Regions from separate parts of the Streptomyces sp. NPDC047017 genome, predicted to be linked through region 2. Evidence: riboswitches for the same ligand, from Rfam matches in the RefSeq annotation. Region 2 holds a riboswitch; the other holds the start of a gene.
The links. A riboswitch is a leader RNA that binds a small molecule or an ion and turns the genes downstream of it on or off. The one in region 2 is predicted to bind ZMP and ZTP.
Positions count from the first base shown of each region.

Region 1: another riboswitch for ZMP and ZTP. It lies ahead of ABZ858_RS22055 (glycine hydroxymethyltransferase); the one in region 2 lies ahead of ABZ858_RS17805 (bifunctional 5,10-methylenetetrahydrofolate dehydrogenase/5,10-methenyltetrahydrofolate cyclohydrolase).

Region 1 covers NZ_JBEYVW010000013.1:82,790-86,576, forward strand. Annotated here, with positions in the region: gene trpS (tryptophan--tRNA ligase) at 1-549, opposite strand, end outside; gene ABZ858_RS22055 (glycine hydroxymethyltransferase) at 672-2,117, opposite strand; ZMP/ZTP riboswitch at 2,154-2,243, opposite strand; gene ABZ858_RS22060 (hypothetical protein) at 2,355-2,546, opposite strand; gene ABZ858_RS22065 (glutathionylspermidine synthase family protein) at 2,706-3,787, opposite strand, start outside.
Region 2 covers NZ_JBEYVW010000009.1:233,002-236,788, forward strand. Annotated here, with positions in the region: gene ABZ858_RS17790 (S-(hydroxymethyl)mycothiol dehydrogenase) at 1-340, opposite strand, end outside; gene ABZ858_RS17795 (hypothetical protein) at 459-764, opposite strand; gene ABZ858_RS17800 (nuclear transport factor 2 family protein) at 944-1,309, shown strand; ZMP/ZTP riboswitch at 1,577-1,660, shown strand; gene ABZ858_RS17805 (bifunctional 5,10-methylenetetrahydrofolate dehydrogenase/5,10-methenyltetrahydrofolate cyclohydrolase) at 1,681-2,553, shown strand; gene ABZ858_RS17810 (glycosyltransferase) at 2,679-3,787, shown strand, end outside.

The DNA of each region.
Region 1 (3,787 bases), on a different contig from region 2:
GTAGGCGGAGGGGACGGTGAAGGTCTCGCCGTAGCGGCCGTTGAACCGCTCGGCGAGGTCGCGGGTCAGCTCGACGTGCTGGCGCTGGTCCTCGCCGACCGGGACCTGTTGGGCCTGGTAGAGCAGGATGTCGGCGACCTGGAGGACCGGGTACGTGAACAGGCCGACGGAGGCCCGGTCGGCGCCCTGGCGGGCGGACTTGTCCTTGAACTGGGTCATCCGGGACGCCTCGCCGAAGCCGGTGAGGCAGTTCATCACCCAGGCGAGCTGGGCGTGCTCGGGCACATGGCTCTGCACGAAGAGGGTGCAGCGCTCCGCGTCGAGACCGGCGGCCAGCAGCTGGGCGGCGGCCAGCCGGGTGTTGGCGCGCAGTTCGGCCGGGTCCTGCGGCACGGTGATCGCGTGCAGGTCGACGACCATGTAGAACGCGTCGTGGGACTCCTGCAGCTCCACCCACTGGCGGACGGCGCCGAGGTAGTTGCCGAGGTGGAACGAGCCTGCGGTGGGCTGGATTCCGGAAAGTACGCGGGGGCGGTCGACGGAGGCCATGGGGCCCATTCTCTCATCGGCCGGGGCGGGATCGGGCCGCGCGGCGGGGGTGGCGCGGGGCGCGGGGACGCGCGGGCCGCCGTGGCCGCCCGCGCGGTTCCCCGCGCCCCGTTCCGGAGCCGTCAGCCCAGGTCGATCTCGGGGTAGAGCGGGAAGCCGGCCACCAGATCCGTGGCCCGCCGGGAGATCTCGTCGGAGATCTTCGCGTCGAGCACGTGCTGCGCCTTGGAGGGGGTGCCCTTGCCGGTGGTGCCGGGCTCGGCGGCGGTCAGCACGCGGTCGATCAGGCCGGCCACCTCGTCCATCTCGGCGGTGCCCAGGCCGCGGGTGGTCAGGGCGGGGGTGCCGACGCGGATGCCGGAGGTGTACCAGGCGCCGTTGGGGTCGGCCGGGATCGCGTTGCGGTTGGTGACGATGCCGGAGTCGAGGAGCGCGGCCTCGGCCTGGCGGCCGGTGAGGCCGTAGGAGGAGGCGACGTCGATCAGGTTCAGGTGGTTGTCGGTGCCGCCGGTCACCAGGGTCGCGCCGCGCCGCAGCAGGCCCTCGGCGAGGGCGCGGGCGTTGTCCACGATGCGCTGCGCGTAGTCCTGGAAGGAGGTCCTGCGGGCCTCGGCCAGGGCGACCGCCTTGGCGGCCATGACGTGCGGCAGCGGACCGCCCAGGACCATCGGGCAGCCGCGGTCGACCTGGTCCTTGAGGGAGTCGTCGCACAGCACCATGCCGCCGCGCGGGCCGCGCAGCGACTTGTGGGTGGTGGTGGTGACGATCTGCGCGTGCGGCACCGGGTCGAAGTCGCCGGTGAGGACCTTGCCCGCGACCAGGCCCGCGAAGTGCGCCATGTCCACCAGGAGGGTGGCGCCGACCTCGTCGGCGATCTCGCGCATGATCCGGAAGTTCACCAGGCGGGGGTAGGCGGAGTAGCCGGCGACGATGATCAGCGGCTTGAACTCGCGGGCGGAGGCGCGCAGGGCCTCGTAGTCGATCAGGCCGGTGGCCGGGTCGGTGCCGTAGGAGCGCTGGTCGAACATCTTGCCGGAGATGTTGGGGCGGAAGCCGTGGGTGAGGTGGCCGCCGGCGTCCAGGGACATGCCGAGCATGCGCTGGTTGCCGAAGGCGCGGCGCAGTTCGGCCCAGTCCTGCGCGGAGAGGTCGTTGACCTGGCGGGCGCCCGCCTTCTCCAGGGCGGGCAGCTCGACGCGCTGGGCGAGGACCGCCCAGAAGGCGACGAGGTTGGCGTCGATGCCGGAGTGCGGCTGGACGTAGGCGTGGCGGGCGCCGAAGAGTTCGCGGGCGTGCTCGGCGGCGAGCGACTCGACGGTGTCGACGTTGCGGCAGCCGGCGTAGAAGCGGCGGCCGACGGTGCCCTCGGCGTACTTGTCGCTGAACCAGTTGCCCATGGCCAGCAGGGTGGCCGGGGAGGCGTAGTTCTCGGAGGCGATCAGCTTGAGCATCTCGCGCTGGTCGGCGACCTCCTGGCCGATGGCGTCGGCGACGCGCGGCTCGACGGCGCGGACCACGTCGAGGGCGGCGCGGAAGGCGGTGGACTCGTTGGACAGGGGCGCAGACATCTTCGGGGACCTCCGGACGGGGGCGTTCGGCGTTCACGGTGCGGCCCAGGCGCACGGCACAGTTTCCCGCTCGGGCCGCTCCCCGATGGTCCGTCCCATCCCAGCGCGCCAGTCACGGCCCGTGCGTCAGCCTACCGGCCGGGCCGTGGGTGGACGCTGCGGCGTCCACCATGCGAGCGGCCCGCGCGGCCGAGCAGTCCGCGCGGCCCGAGCAGTCCGAGCGGCCCCGGGAGCGCGTCAGGCGTCCGCGGCCAGCCGCCAGGCGCCGACCTCCCGGTGGGCGGAGTCGTGGATCGCCGAGCCGTCGCCGGGTTCCAGGGCGTAGTGGTGCAGGTTGCCGCCCCAGTAGCGCAGGATGCGGCCCAGCTCGCGGGCCTTCTGCTCGGCCGGCTGCGCGTCGTCCACGGTGACCTCCAGCAGGAACTTCACGTCCGTCGTCTCCCATCGGGCGGGGTCGGGGCCTGTGACCTCCATTGTTTCATTGAGCCGCCGGTTGAGACCTGGGGTTCCGGTCCGGCTGGTACGGCCGCGCAGAAGGCACCGGAAGTCTCAAAAGGGCAGACAGGGCTCAGAGGACGCGGACGGGGTTCAGAGGATGACGTGCGGGAGGAAGCGGGCGTACTCGTCGGTGATCAGGCCGGACGACTCGCGGATGCCGAGCCCGGCGGACTCGTCCGCGACGACCCAGGCGCCCAGCACCACATGGTTGCCGTCGAAGGCGGGCAGCGGGGCGAGCGCCTGGTAGCAGCAGGGCTCGTCGCGCGGGGCGGGGGCAAAGGAGCCTGGTTCGTGCACGGTCACTCCGGCGCCCTCGCGGCCGAGCAGCGGCTTGGCGACGTAGCCGGTGGTGGCGGCCAGTTCGCGGGGGCCGTCCAGATAGGCGGGGAGCAGGTTGGGGTGGCCCGGGTACAGCTCCCAGAGGATCGCCAGCAGCGCCTTGTTGCTGAGCAGCATCTTCCAGGCGGGCTCGATCCACAGGGTGGAGCCGGTGCCGCCGCCGTTGTCGAGGGTGTCCAGGACGTGCCCGGCGAAGCGGTCGGTGGTGAGCCATTCCCAGGGGTAGAGCTTGAAGATGCCGCGGATGAAGCGCAGGCCGTTGTCGACGAACCGGCCCGACAGCGGGTCCCAGCCGATCTCCTCCATGGATATCCAGTCGGTGGCCAGGCCCGCCTGCTCGGCGGTCTCCTTGAGGTAGGCGACCGTCATCAGGTCCTCGCCGAGTTCGTCCTCGGCGGAGTGCGCGAAGTGCAGCGGGCTGCCCGGCGGGAGCAGGCGGGCCTGGGCGCGCCAGGCGTCGACGAGCCGTTCGTGCAGGGAGTTCCACTGGTCAGCGCCGGGGAAACGGTCCTGCATCCAGAACCACTGCGGTGAGGCGGCCTCGACCAGGGAGGTGGGCGTGTCGGCGTTGTACTCCAGCATCCTGGCCGGGCCGGTGCCGTCGTAGCGGAGGTCGAAACGGCCGTAGACGGAGGGGAGTTCGGCGCGCCGCTGCCAGGACTCGGCGACGGCCCCGGCGACCCGCGGGTCGGTGATGCCGAGGTCGGCGAAGCGACCGGCGGTGACGATGTGGCCGGCGGCGGCCAGGCACATGGTGTGCAGTTCCTCGACGGTCTCCTCCAGCGCCTCCACCTCGGGCAGGGTGAAGGCGTAGTAGGCGCTCTCGTCCCAGT
Region 2 (3,787 bases):
GGGCGTTGTGGGTGTCGAAGCAGTACCAGGGGCGCCCGCGCAGGCAGGCGCGGCAGGCGCCGCACACGGCACGCCAGTTGAGGACCACGAAGTCGCCGGGCGCGACGTCGGTGACGCCGTCGCCGACCGACTCGACCACGCCCGCGGCCTCGTGACCGAGCAGGAAGGGGAACTCGTCGTTGATGCCACCCTGCTGGTAGTGCAGGTCGGTGTGGCAGACCCCGCACGCCTGGATCTGGACGACGGCCTCCCCGGGTCCCGGGTCCGGCACGACGATCGTCTCGACCCGTACGGGTTCGTCCTTCCCGGGTGCGATCACGCCGCGCACTTCCTGGGCCATGGTGGGAGTCCCTTCCGTCGACCGGTGTCCGTCCCCCCGACCCTACGCCGCGAGTGATCGGTGGGGACGCGGATCCGGGCGGCGGCGGCAGGACCGCGGGGCCGGCCGGTGCCGGGCGTCAGTGCTGGATCGCGGGGACCAGGCCGAAGAGCGGGGAGACCAGGCCGGTGACCTGCTCCAGCCGGTTCACCTGGTTGAGGTCGCGTACGTGCTGGAGCCCGGAGAGCTGCTCGGAGACCGAGGGGAGCCGGTTCTGCTGGTCCGCCGGGACGCCGGTGGTGGCGACCGAGTCGAGCAGGCCCACGGGCACCGCCCTGCCCACGATGGGGACGGGCGAGCCGGCGGCGCTCGCCGGCAGCGCGGCCAGACCCGTGACCGAGGCGGCGAGAGAGGCGACGGCGACGATACGTCGAGTGGAGATCATGTCCTCTGCAACGCCGCCGGACGGGTCCGGACACGGCCGCCCCGTACCGCTCACCCGTCAGGGCGAGCGCGCCGGTCCGCGCGGCTGCGCTTGCCGGGCCGGGCGCGCCGGAGGAGGCTCGGTAGGAGAGGCCGGTGGGCGGCCCGCCTCCCCGGGCCGCGGCCTCGCAGGAGGTCACCATGGCGACCACGGCACATCCCGCCTTCGACACCGACGCGTTGCGCCGGGGCATCGAGGAGCACACGGCGTCCACACTGCTGTCGCTCTACGCGGACGACGCCGAGATACGCATCGTGGACCGCGACGCCCAGCCCAGCCACCCCAAGGTGGTCAAGGGGCGCGGGCAGATCGGCGCGATGCTGGACGACGTCTACGGCCGCGACATGACGCACCGGCTGGAGCGGTGCGTCGTCCAGGGCGACCACGCGGCGTACGTGGAGTCCTGCGCGTATCCGGACGGCGTCCGGGTCCTCGCCGAGTCCATGATCTCGCTGCGCGACGGCAAGATCGCCGAACAGGTCATGATCCAGGCATGGGACGAGTAGGGAGGAGGGCCGCGCGGGTCCAGGTCAGCTCTCGCCTGACCTGGACCTTCTCGGCACGGGCCGGCGCCGGGCACGCGCGTTCCTCGCTCGTGCGGCGCCCGCGTCCCGCGCCTGCCGTACCCCGGCCGGTCCCGTTCCCGCTGCTGCGGTCGGTGCTGCGCACGGCGCTGCGGTGCCGTCCGCGCCACCGGACACCGCACCCGCCCCGGGCCCGGCGGCGCTGACCGGCACCCCCGGCCGGTGGGGCGACGGGCCTGGCATAGGCTGGAGGCGGGCCGTGACTGGCGCTGAGGTGGAGCACCACCGGGGAGCGGCTCCGCGAAGTCACAGCCGCGCGCCTGGGCGATCCGTCGAACGCTCAGGAGTGGATCATGTCCCAGGTCACGTCTCAGGCCGCGTCTCGGGCCCGCCTCATGGACGGCACCGCGCTCGCCCGCCGCATCGTCGGGCAGACCGCGCACCGGGCCGCCGCGCTCACCGAGCGCACGGGGGTGCGGCCGTGTCTGGCGACCGTGCTCGTCGGCGCGGACCCCGCCTCCGTCACCTACGTCAGGATGAAGCAGAACCGCTGCCGCGCGGCGGGCATCGCCTCCCGGCACGTGGAACTGCCCGCCGCGACCACCACCGGGGAACTGGTCGCCGCGCTGCGCGACCTCTCCGCCGACCCGGCGGTCCACGGCATCCTGCTGCAGCACCCGGTGGGCGACCACATCGACGAGCGCGCCGCGTTCGAGGCGATCGCGCCCGAGAAGGACGTCGACGGCGTCACCTTCGCCTCCTTCGCCACGATGAGCTTCGGGCTGCCCGGCTTCGTGTCCTGCACGCCCGGCGGCATCATGCGGCTGCTCGACGCCTACGACGTGGACCCGGCGGGCAAGCGGGCCGTGGTGGTGGGCCGCAGCGCGATCCTCGGCAAGCCGGCGGGCATGCTGCTGCTCGCCCGGGACGCCACGGTGACGTACTGCCACTCCCGGACCCGGGAACTGCCGTCCGTGCTGCGCGAGGCGGACATCGTGGTCGCCGCGGTGGGCCGGCCGCGGCTGGTGCGCGGCGAGGACGTCAAGCCGGGCGCGGTGGTGATCGACGCGGGCTACAACCCGGGCAACGTCGGTGACGTCGACTTCGACTCGGCGGCGGAGCGGGCCTCGCTGATCACCCCGGTCCCCGGCGGCGTCGGCCCGATGACCATCGCCACCCTTCTGGAGCAGACCATGACCGCGGCGTCCCGGCAGCTCGGGGCCTGAACGGCGCGCCGCCGGCCCCGGGGTCCGGGCGCCCGGCCGGGGCCGCGGCGGCCGCCGGACCGCAGGTCGCCGACGGGCGGCGGCCCACCGCCCGGGCCATACTGACGGTCGTGCGCATAGCCATCATGACGGCCGGGTCCCGGGGCGACGTGGCACCGTTCACCGGGCTCGGACTCGGCCTGGCCCGGGCGGGCCACGCGGTCACCCTGGTCACCCACGGATGCTTCGAGCCCCTGGTCGCCGGGTCGGGGCTCGGGTTCCATCCGCTGCCGGTGGACCCGCGCGCCGAGCTGGACTCCGCGCGCGGGCGGGGGCTGCACCGCAGCGCGACCGGCGCGGGCAAGATGGTGCGCGCCGTCGGGCTGGCCCGGGCGGCGCTCGCGCGCATGACGGACGGGCTGATCGCGGCGGCCGAGAAGAGCGACGTGCTGCTGCTGTCCGGGTCCCTGGGGCCGGTCGGGCACGCCATCGCCGAGGCGCTGGAACTGCCCAGCATGGGCGTCCATCTGCAACCCCTCTCCCCCACCCGGGAGTTCGCCCCTCCGCTGCTGGGCGGCGGGCACTTCGGCGGCCCGGCGAACCGGCTCGCGGGACACGGGGTGAACCTCGCCGTGGAACGGGTCTTCTCCGCCGCGGTACCGGCCGTACGGGCCCGGCTGGGGCTGCCTCCCGCACGGCTCGGGACCGCGCTGCGCATCCGGGCCGGCATGCGCCGCCCGGTGCACCACGGCTTCAGCCCGCTGGTGGTGCCCCGCCCGCACGACTGGCGGCCGGGCCTCGAAGTGTGCGGCTACTGGTGGCCCTACGACGGTGACGAGCGGCTCCCCGCCGCGCTGCGGGAGTTCCTGGACGCCGGGCCGCCACCGGTCTTCGTCGGCCTGGGCAGCGCCACCGTGCCCGACCCGGCCCGGCTCAGCGGCACGATCGTGCGCGCGCTGCGCCGGGCCGGGCTGCGCGGGGTGGTGCAGCGCGGCTGGGGCGGCCTGGCGGCGGCCGGCGACGACATGCTGACCATCGGGGAGGTGCCGCACTCGGCGCTGTTCCCGAGGATGGCCGCCGTGGTGCATCACGCCGGTGCGGGCACGACCGCCGCCGGGCTGCGCGCCGGGGTGCCCGCGGTCCCGCTGCCGGTCCAGTTCGACGAGGGCTTCTGGGCCGAGCGCCTCATCTCGCTGGGCGTGGCCCCCTGCGCCGTCCCGCTGCGCGGCCTCACCGCGGATTCGCTCGCCGCGGC